Regions from separate parts of the Streptomyces huasconensis genome, predicted to be linked through region 1. Evidence: riboswitches for the same ligand, from Rfam matches in the RefSeq annotation. Region 1 holds a riboswitch; the other holds the start of a gene.
The links. Region 1 has a riboswitch for cyclic di-AMP ahead of J2N69_RS17485 (M23 family metallopeptidase). Riboswitches for the same ligand answer to the same signal wherever they lie in the genome.

Region 1 (4,927 bases):
ACGGCATGGTCATCGCCGGGGTGACCGCGACGGGCTTCGCGTTCACCGAGAACATCCTCTACCTCGGCAACGCCTTCGTCACCGACCAGCTCAGCCGCGAGAGCGGTGTCGCCTCCGTGACGGCGGCGACGTTCTTCGTACGCGTGGTCATGTCGCCGTTCGCGCACCCGCTCTTCACGGTCCTGACCGGCATCGGCTTCGGCCTCGCCGCCTTCTCCGCGGAGCGCCTGCGCCTGCGCCGCGTGCTGCTGCCGCTCGCCGGACTGCTGCTCGCCATGGGCATGCACGCCCTGTGGAACGGCTCCGCGGTCTTCGGCCAGGTCGGCTTCCTCGCCGTGTACGCGCTCTTCATGCTGCCCTCGTTCGGGCTGCTGACCTGGCTGGCGGTCTGGACGCGCCAGCGCGAACTGCGCGTGGTCCGCGCCGAACTGCCCGCGTATGTGGCGGCGGGCTGGCTCACCCCGCCCGAGCCGTACGCGCTCGGCTCGATGCGGGCTCGGGCGCTGGCCCGCGACTACGCCTCGTACACCTGGGGGAAGGCCGCGGGCCGCGCGGTCCTGGAGTACGAGACGTACGCGACGTCACTGGCGCTGCTGCGCCACCGGGGGCGCCGCGGCCGGGCGGGCGCCGACTTCGTCGTACGCGAGCGGGAGTTGCTCGAACAGCTCTGGGAGCGCCGCGAGCCGGCCCGCCCCGCGCTGGCGTACGCGGCCCGCGCGATCACCCCGGTCATGCGCCCCCTGCCGTACGCGGCGTATGCCCACCCGCACGGCGCGTACCACCCCGCTCCGTACGCCCCCGCCCCGTACGGCCAGCCGCAGCCCTACCCGGCACCGGCGTACGGCCACCCGGTCCACAACCCCTACCGCTCCTAGGCGCCCGAAAGTCCGGAAACCCGGAAGCCCGGAGGCCAGGGAGCCCGGAAGCCTACGCGGAGGCCGCCGTCAGCGCCGTCAGCTCGGCGTCCGTCAGTTCGAGGTCCGCCACCGCGAGCAGCGCCGGCAGCTGCTCGACCGTGCGGGCGGAGGCGATCGGCGCCGCCACGGTGGGCTGGGCCGCGAGCCACGCGAGGGCCACGGTCGCGACCTCCGCCTCATGCGCCTCGGCGATCTCGTCGAGCGCGGCGAGGACCCGGCCGCCCCTCTCGGTGCCCGCGTACTCCTCGGCCCGGCCGCTGCGCGCGCTCTCCACGCGCGTGCCGGGGCGGTACTTGCCGGTGAGGAAGCCGGAGGCGAGCGCGTAGTACGGGACGGCGGCCAGGCCGGAGCGCGAGGCGACCTCCTGGAGGCGGCCCTCGTAGGTGTCGCGGGAGACGAGGTTGTAGTGCGGCTGGAGCGCGACGAAGCGGGCGAGGCCCTCGCGGTCGGAGAAGTCGAGGGACTCCTGGAGCCGCTCGGGCGTGATGTTGGAGGCGGCGATGGCGCGCACCTTGCCGGCCGCGACCAGCTCGTCCAGCGTCCCGATGATCTCCTCCACGGGGACCGACGGGTCGTCGTAGTGCGTGTAGTAGAGGTCGATGTAGTCGGTGCCGAGGCGGCGCAGGGAGGCGTCGGCGGCGCCCTTGATGGTCTCCGGGGCCAGACCGGTGTACTCGGGGTGGGCGCCGACCTTCGTCGCCACGATGACGTCGGAGCGGTTGCCGCGGGCGGTCAGCCACTCGCCGATGAGGGTCTCGGACTCGCCGCCCTTGTTCCCCTCCACCCAGGCCGAGTACACGTCGGCCGTGTCGATGAAGTTGCCGCCCGCCGCGGTGTAGGCGTCGAGGACGGCGAAGGACGCCGCCCGGTCGGCCGTCCACCCGAAGACGTTGCCTCCCAGGGCCAGCGGGAAGACGTCGAGGTCGGATGAGCCAAGAGTGCGAAGAGAAGTCATACGTTCCTCAACGGACCCGGCGGAAACGGAATTCCGTCCGCTCCCCCAAAGGAACGTCAAGCAAAGGAACGTAAGCCCGCGGGCCCCGGGTCAGGGGTTGAGGCCCTTGCTCTGCAGCCAGGCGAGCGGGTCGACGGTGGAGCCGCCCGCGGTGTGCACCTCCATGTGCAGGTGCGGCCCGGTGACGTTGCCGGTCGCGCCCACCCGGCCGATGACATCGCCGGTGCTGACCTTCTGGCCCGCGCTGACGTTCATCGAGGACTGGTGGCAGTACCAGACCTCGGTGCCGTCGCTCAGCTCCAGGACCGTGCGGTAGCCGTACGCCCCCGCCCAGCCGGCTTCCTTGACGGTGCCGGTGTGGACGGCCTTGAGCGGGGTACCCGTCGGAGCGGCGAAGTCGAGACCGGTGTGGTGCCCGGAGGACCACATGGAGCCGGCGACACCGAAGTGGGACGTGATGGTGTACGAGGAGGTGGGCAGCGCGTAGCTCTTGGCGAGCTTGGCCCGGCGTTCGGCCAGGGCCTTGGCCTCGCGGGCCTCCCGCTCCTTCTTCTTCTTGGCGGCGGCCTCGGCGTCGGCCTTGCGCTCCGCCTGCCTCTGCTGGGCGGCGGCCTCCTCGGCGGCCTTCTTGACTGCGGCCTCCTCGGCCGCGCTGCGCACCGCGTCGTCCGCCTGGTCCTGCTGGTTCTCGGCCTGCTGCATGATGCGGGCGCGCAGGGCCTCGCCCGCGTCCGTGGTGCCCTGCTGGGCGTCGGTGTGGCTGACACCGGCCGCGGTGAGCGGGGCGGCCGCGGCGACGGTCTCGGCGCCCGCGGGGGCCGCGGAGTCATCGGAGAGCAGTGCGCCCACGCCGGGCAGGGACTCGGCCGCGGGCAGCGAGTCGGTGACGGCGCCCAGGTCGGGCATGGAGATGGAGACGGGCGGCTTGCCGTCCTGCGCGGTGGCCATGCCGCCCGCGCCGACGGCGGCGATGACGCCGACGCCCAGCACGGTGGAGCTGCGGGCGAGCCCGCCGCCGCCCTTCTTGTGCACACGGTGCCTGCCGCGGACGGGACGGACGGACTCCTCGGTGGGGTTCCATTCCTCCCAGGTCTCCGGGTCGTATCCACCGAAGTCGTCGTCATTCGGTATGTACGCGGCTTGGGGGGCAGGCCGGTTGGACGCCACTGGGGCGCACTCCTTTCCTTCCTTCTCGCCTACCGGGTTAGCTGACGGGTTCGGAGCAGGAAGGTCTCCTACGGACATCTGGCACGGATGCACAGGTGCCCGATTCACCCCAAGTTGGTGGTTCCCCGGCTCCCTTGCGGGATTAGGCGTGTGCGCACGGAGCCGCCTCTAGTGACGGCTGGGACGACCGCGCTGCGTTATCGAACGTTAATAGACAGCGGTGCCGTATTCCAAGCTGTTCCGATTGATCGTTAACGCTCACGGCCGGTACTTATCGGGGCAAGCCGACCCATAGCAGGGCGAGTTGACCCTGTATCAACCCACGAAAGCCGCGTACCGGAACTTCACATTCCCTTGACAGAACGTCAGTTGTCATGCGGACGGCTCCGCTTCGCTCACGGCCGGTGACAGGCCCCCTCCCCCGCGGGCTTCCCGTCCCCCGTGGCCGGCCGCCGCACCGCCAGCAGCGCCATGTCGTCCGTCGTCGCACCCCCGGTGTGCCGCCGTACCTCCTGCGTGAGCGTGGCGAGCAGCGTGTGCGGACCCTCGCGGCCGGGGAAGATCCGCCCGCCGAGCCGGGCCGCCGGGTCGTAGAAGGCCCCGGCCGCGTCGCGCGCCTCCGAGAGCCCGTCCGTGTAGAAGAGCAGCATCGCGCCCGGCGGGAACTCCGACTCGTCCGCCCGGTCCGGCCACGCGCCCAGTTCCCCCATGCCGAGCGGGAGCGCGGGCTCGCTCGGCGTGAGCACGCACAGCCGCCCGTCGCCCCGCAGCAGCAGCGGTTCCGGGTGCCCCCGGTTCACCAGCCGTACGCAGCCCTCGCCGACCCGGATCTCCGCGAGGACGGCGGTGGTGAACCCCTCGAAGGCGTCGAGCCCGTCCCGCCGGGTGCCCTCCCGCGCCAGGGCCCGCTCCAGGCGCTGCGCCACCGCCTCCAGGGTGGTCTCCTGCTCGGCGGCCTCGCGGAAGGCGCCGATGACGACGGCGACGGCGGCCACCGCGCCCATGCCCTTGCCCCGGACATCGCCGACGATGAGCCGTACGCCGTGCGGGGTGTCCTGCACGGCGTACAGGTCGCCGCCGATGAAAGCGTCGGCCTGCGCGGCCTCGTACCGCGCCGCCAGGTCCAGCCCGCCGATGCGGGGGTCGGGCTGCGGCAGGACGGCGCGCTGGGTGGCCTCGGCGATGGAGCGGGCGATGGCGAGCCGGTCGTTGCCGCGGCGCACGACGCGGTTGATGAAGACCGCCAGAGCCGCGACGGTGGCCACGGTGAGCAGTTCGGTGACGGCCTCGGCATGGCCGCCGGCGGAGTTGCCGTAGTGCAGCACGATGACCGCGGCCGAGGCCGCGACGCCCGTCAGGACGGTGCAGAGCAGCGAGTAGAAGGGGGCGGCGATCAGCGGGGCCGCCGTGAAGAGCGGGGCGGCCGTGAACGCGGGCGGGGTCAGGGCGTCGTACACGACCCCCACGACGAGGAGCAGGACGGGCAGGACGCGTACGAGTGTCCGCTCGTGCGCGGTGGCTCCGCTGCCCCCGGTACCTCCACGCTGCCCCACCGCTTGTCTCCCGCCGATCCCGCGCCCGTCGCCGCGCTGCACCCAGGTTTCCCGGCGCGGGGTGCGGGTGCGAGCTGGTGTGGGCCATACGGGTGACGGGACGGGTCGCGCCGGGGCCCGGAAACACCGAAGGCCCGGAGTCCGTGACTGATCACGGACTCCGGGCCTTCGGCCTTCAGTAGCGGGGACAGGATTTGAACCTGCGACCTCTGGGTTATGAGCCCAGCGAGCTACCGAGCTGCTCCACCCCGCGTCGGTGAACCCAACAGTACGCCATCCGAGGGGGTGAGGCGAACCAATAGCCTCCGGGTGCCCCAGCGGCGCCCATCGGCATC
Region 2 (4,927 bases), 2.3 Mb from region 1:
CGGGCGGCTCCCTCAACGGCACGACCAGCTTCGAGCGCACCAACTACTTCGAGACGATGCCCGCGCACCAGTTGGAGCTGGCCCTGTGGCTGGAGGCCGACCGCATGGGCTCGCTGCTCTCCGCGCTCGACGAGGAGTCCATGGAGAACCAGCGCGACGTCGTCAAGAACGAACGCCGCCAGCGCTACGACAACGTCCCGTACGGCACCGCCTTCGAGAAGCTGACCGCCCTCTCCTACCCGGAGGGCCACCCCTACCACCACACGCCGATCGGCTCCATGGCCGACCTGGACGCGGCCACCCTGGAAGACGCGCGCGCCTTCTTCCGTACGTATTACGCGCCCAACAATGCCGTCCTGTCGGTCGTCGGCGACATCGACCCGGAGCAGACGCTCGCCTGGGTGGAGAAGTACTTCGGGTCGATTCCCTCGCACGACGGCAAGCAGCCGCCGCGGAACGGCTCCCTCCCGGAGCGCATCGGCAAGGAACTGCGCGAGGTCGTCGAGGAGGACGTGCCGGCCCGCGCCCTCATGGCCGCGTACCGCCTCCCGGAGGACGGCACGCGCGCGTGCGACGCCGCCGACCTCGCCCTCACCGTCCTCGGCAGCGGCGAGTCCTCCCGGCTCTACAACCGCCTCGTGCGCCGCGACCGTACGGCCGTCGCCGCGGGCTTCGGCCTGCTGCGCCTCGCCGGCGCGCCCTCGCTCGGCTGGCTGGACGTGAAGACCTCCGGTGACGTCGAGGTGCCGGTCATCGAGGCCGCCGTCGACGAGGAGCTGGCCCGCTTCGCCGCGGAGGGCCCCACTCCGGAGGAGATGGAGCGCGCCCAGGCCCAGCTGGAGCGCGAGTGGCTCGACCGGCTCGGCACCGTCGCGGGCCGCGCGGACGAACTGTGCCGGTACGCGGTCCTGTTCGGCGACCCGCAGCTCGCCCTCACCGCCGTGCAGCGCGTGCTGGACGTCACCGCCGAGGAGGTGCAGGAGGTCGCCAAGGCCCGCCTGCGCCCGGACAACCGAGCGGTGCTCGTCTACGAACCCCTGGCCGCCGACGACGAGGCCGCCGAGGGCACCGAGGCCGCCGCCGAGACCGCAGAGGAAGAGGAGGCGGCGAAGTGACCGAGGCCGCGACGATGCAGTTCCACCCCCAGCCCCAGGCCGGCACGGCCAAGCCGTGGGCCTTCCCCGCCCCCGAGCGCGGCACGCTGCCCAACGGCCTCACGGTGCTGCGCTGCGACCGCCCCGGCCAGCAGGTCGTCGCCGTGGAGGTCCACCTGGAGGCGCCCCTGGACGCCGAGCCGCAGGGCCTCGACGGCGTCGCCACGATCATGGCGAGGGCCTTCAACGAAGGCACCGACAAGCACTCGGCGGAGGAGTTCGCCGCCGAGCTCGACCGGTGCGGTGCCACCATGGACGCGCACGCCGACCACCCCGGCGTCCGCGTCTCCCTCGAAGTCCCGGTCTCCCGCCTGCCCAAGGCGCTCGGCCTGCTCGCCGACGCCCTGCGGGCCCCCGCCTTCGCCGACAGCGAGATCGAACGCCTCGTACGCAACCGCCTGGACGAGATCCCGCACGAGGCGGCCAACCCGGCGCGGCGCGCCGCCAAGGAGCTCTCCAGGCAGCTCTTCCCGGCGAGTTCGCGCATGTCGAGGCCCCGCCAGGGCACCGAGGAGACGGTCAAGGCCATCGACTCGGCCGCGGTCCGCGCCTTCTACGAGACGCACGTCCGGCCGGCCACGTCCACGCTGGTGATCGTCGGCGACCTCGCCGGCACCGACCTGGACGCCGTTCTCGCGGACACCGTCGGCACCTGGACGGGCGACACGGCCGAGCCCCGCCCGATGCCCGCGATCACCGCCGACGACACGGGCCGCGTCGTCATCGTGGACCGCCCCGGAGCCGTGCAGACGCAGCTTCTGATCGGCCGCATCGGCCCGGACCGGCACGACCGGGTCTGGCCCGCCCAGATCCTCGGCACGTACTGCCTGGGCGGCACCCTCACCTCCCGCCTGGACCGCGTCCTGCGCGAGGAGAAGGGCTACACCTACGGCGTACGGGCGTTCAGCCAGGTCCTGCGGTCCGCCCCGGACGGCACGGGCGCCGCGATGCTCGCCATCAGCGGCTCCGTCGACACCGCCTCGACGGGGCCCGCGCTGGAGGACCTCTGGACGGTCCTGCGCACCCTCGCCGCGGAGGGCCTGACCGACGCGGAGCGCGACGTGGCGGTGCAGAACCTGGTGGGCGTGGCCCCGCTCAAGTACGAGATGGCCGCCTCCGTGGCCGCCACCCTCGCCGACCAGGTCGAGCAGAACCTCCCGGACGACTTCCAGGCGCGCCTGTACCGGCAGTTGGCCGCGACCGGCACCGTGGAGGCCACCGCGGCCGTCGTGAGCGCCTTCCCGGAGGACCACCTGGTGACGGTCCTCGTCGGGGACGCCGCGCAGATCGAGGAGCCCGTCAGGGCGCTCGGCATCGGCGAGGTGACGGTGGTCGCGGGCTGAGGCCCCGTCAGGACGCCAGTTCGGTGGTAGCGCGACCCCGGTGACCGTTTCGGTGACCGGGGTCGCCTACTCCCCATATGTCCGAATTCATATGGTGGTTGCATGTCTGGCGTGTGGCGTGCGCTACAAAAACGGCCTTCTGTTTGTCGATTGAAAGACGGTCCGTTTAGCGTCAGTCCGACTGTTCGTCACGCATCACGTCGCATCCGCGGCACCGGACAGCCATCGCCGAGTCCCCGTACGGCGCGAGCCAGGGGAGCCGGGGACCCACACGTCCCTTGGGGTGAATCGGGCACCTTGCCGTCAGGCGAGGGACTCGTAGGAGACCTTCCTGCTCCGAACCCGTCAGCTAACCCGGTAGGCGAGAAGGAAGGAAAGGATCAGCCGCTTCATGGCGTTCACCCGTGCCACCGGGAAGCACCGTCGTCCCAGCCGCCTCACCCGCACGACCGCGAACGTCGCGGGAGTGGCCGCGATCACCACCACCGGTGTCATCGGAGGCCTGGCCGCTCCGGCGCTCGCCGCCGCCGACGACGCCGCTCTCGAACACACCGGGCTCACCCAGGCGATCTCCGTCGGCGACTCGCTCGCCGACAGCATCGACGCGCAGGCCGCCGCCCAGCGGCAGGCCGCCGACGACGCGGCTGCCGCCAAGAAGGCCGAAGAGGCCGCCAAGAAGAAGGCCGCCGAGGAGAAGCGCAAGGCCGAGGCCGAGCGCAAGGCGAAGGCCAAGCAGGAGCGCGAGGCCAAGGAGCGCGCCGCCCGCGCGGCCGAGCGCAAGCGCCTGAACACCTACGTCTCCCCGATCTCCGGCTCGTACGTCTCCACGGGCTACCAGACCGGCGGCGCGATGTGGTCCTCCGGCAGCCACACCGGCGTCGACTTCCACGCCGCGTCCGGCACCCCGGTGCACGCGGTGGGCGCCGGTACCGTCGTCGAGGCGGGCTGGGGCGGTGCCTACGGCAACAACGTGGTCATCAAGATGAACGACGGCACGTACACCCAGTACGGCCACATGTCGTCCCTCGGCGTCACGGTCGGCCAGACGGTCACCCCGGGCCAGCAGATAGGCCTCTCGGGCTCCACCGGCAACTCCAGTGGCCCGCACCTCCACTTCGAGGCCCGCACCGGCGCGGAGTACGGCTCGGACATCGACCCCGTGGCGTACCTTCGCTCGCACGGCGTCAACGTCTGACCTCTCCGACGCGCTCAGCGCCTCACCGAAGGCCCCGGCTCTTGCGAGCCGGGGCCTTCGCCGTTTCCGGCGCCGTTTCCAGGCCCGCCCGCGCTTGGCCAAAAGATATCCATGAATTCCGGCCCCCCATCGGAAATTCCGAAGTCCTGCAATAGAGTCGCGAGACAGTCACGCACGAGTGTCGGTCGACCGCGTTTCGCGGGGATCAAAGCGGAGGTCCGGTCATGCGCATTCCCGCGCAGTCGGTATGCACGGCCATCCGGGACGACATTGTCGCCGGGGTCTACGAAAGGGGCGGCCGGCTCACCGAGGAGCTTCTCGCACGTCGCTACGGCGTCTCCCGCGTCCCCGTGCGCGAAGCCCTGCGCACCCTGGAGGCCGAGGGTTTCGTCGTCACGCGCAGGCACGCGGGCGCCTGTGTCGCCGAGCCCACGGAGCAGGAGGCCGCCGATCTCCTGGAGCTGCGCACGGTGCTCGAACCGCTCGCCGCGGCCCGCGCCGCGCACCGCCGCACCGAGGCGCACCTCAAGGTCCTGCGCGGGCTCGTGCGGCTGGGCCAGGAGCGCGTGCGGAGGGGGCAGGGGGAGGATCTGCGCTCGCTGGGCGGCTGGTTCCACGAGACGCTCGCCCAGGCCTCCGGCAGCCCCGGCCTCATCACGCTGCTCACCCAGCTGCGGCACAAGCTCGCCTGGATGTACGTCGTGGAGCCCCCGGCCGCGCCCGCCGTCTCCTGGTCCGAACACGCGGCGATCGTCGACGCGGTGGCCCGCGGGGACGCGGAACGGGCCAGGACGCTCACCGCCGGCCACGCGGGCCGGGTGACGGCCGCGCACCGGTTGCGCCATGCGCGGCGGGACGACCGCGTGAGGGACATGCAACAAGCCGTAAACACGGTGGGCCTCCCGAATTAACGCGCGAGCCGTATACAAAGAGGGTGGCCGTCAGGAGAGCGCCCCCGAAAAAGAGCCGAGGGTTTTGGCGCTGCCGGGTGGTTATCTTTGCTGGCGAATTCACCGGCCGCCCCGCAGGTCATAATCCGACCGCCGAAAGGCCGCGAGCGAAAACCGGGCGGAAGGCTCGGCGAAAGGTCGGGTGGAAACCGAACGAAAAGGGCCCACCCCGTGTCCAGGGTGGGCCCTTCGAAGGAACTGCGTGGGTCAGACCGTCTCCGGGAGCTCCTCAAGGCCCTCCGCGACGAGCTTCGCCAGACGGTCGAGGGCGGCGTCCGCACCCTC

Region 2: it holds a riboswitch for cyclic di-AMP, as region 1 does, so the genes downstream of both, J2N69_RS27900 (M23 family metallopeptidase) here and J2N69_RS17485 (M23 family metallopeptidase) in region 1, are expected to answer to the same signal.

The regions. Positions count from the first base shown of each region.
Region 1 covers NZ_CP086119.1:3,846,926-3,851,852, forward strand. Annotated here, with positions in the region: gene J2N69_RS17475 (PrsW family glutamic-type intramembrane protease) at 1-875, shown strand, start outside; gene J2N69_RS17480 (aldo/keto reductase) at 928-1,872, opposite strand; gene J2N69_RS17485 (M23 family metallopeptidase) at 1,963-3,039, opposite strand; cyclic di-AMP (ydaO/yuaA leader) riboswitch at 3,051-3,198, opposite strand; gene J2N69_RS17490 (PP2C family protein-serine/threonine phosphatase) at 3,435-4,592, opposite strand; tRNA gene J2N69_RS17495 (tRNA-Met) at 4,772-4,845, opposite strand.
Region 2 covers NZ_CP086119.1:6,135,482-6,140,408, forward strand. Annotated here, with positions in the region: gene J2N69_RS27890 (M16 family metallopeptidase) at 1-1,115, shown strand, start outside; gene J2N69_RS27895 (M16 family metallopeptidase) at 1,112-2,497, shown strand; cyclic di-AMP (ydaO/yuaA leader) riboswitch at 2,714-2,875, shown strand; gene J2N69_RS27900 (M23 family metallopeptidase) at 2,889-3,692, shown strand; gene J2N69_RS27905 (GntR family transcriptional regulator) at 3,917-4,603, shown strand; gene J2N69_RS27910 (HPr family phosphocarrier protein) at 4,850-4,927, opposite strand, start outside.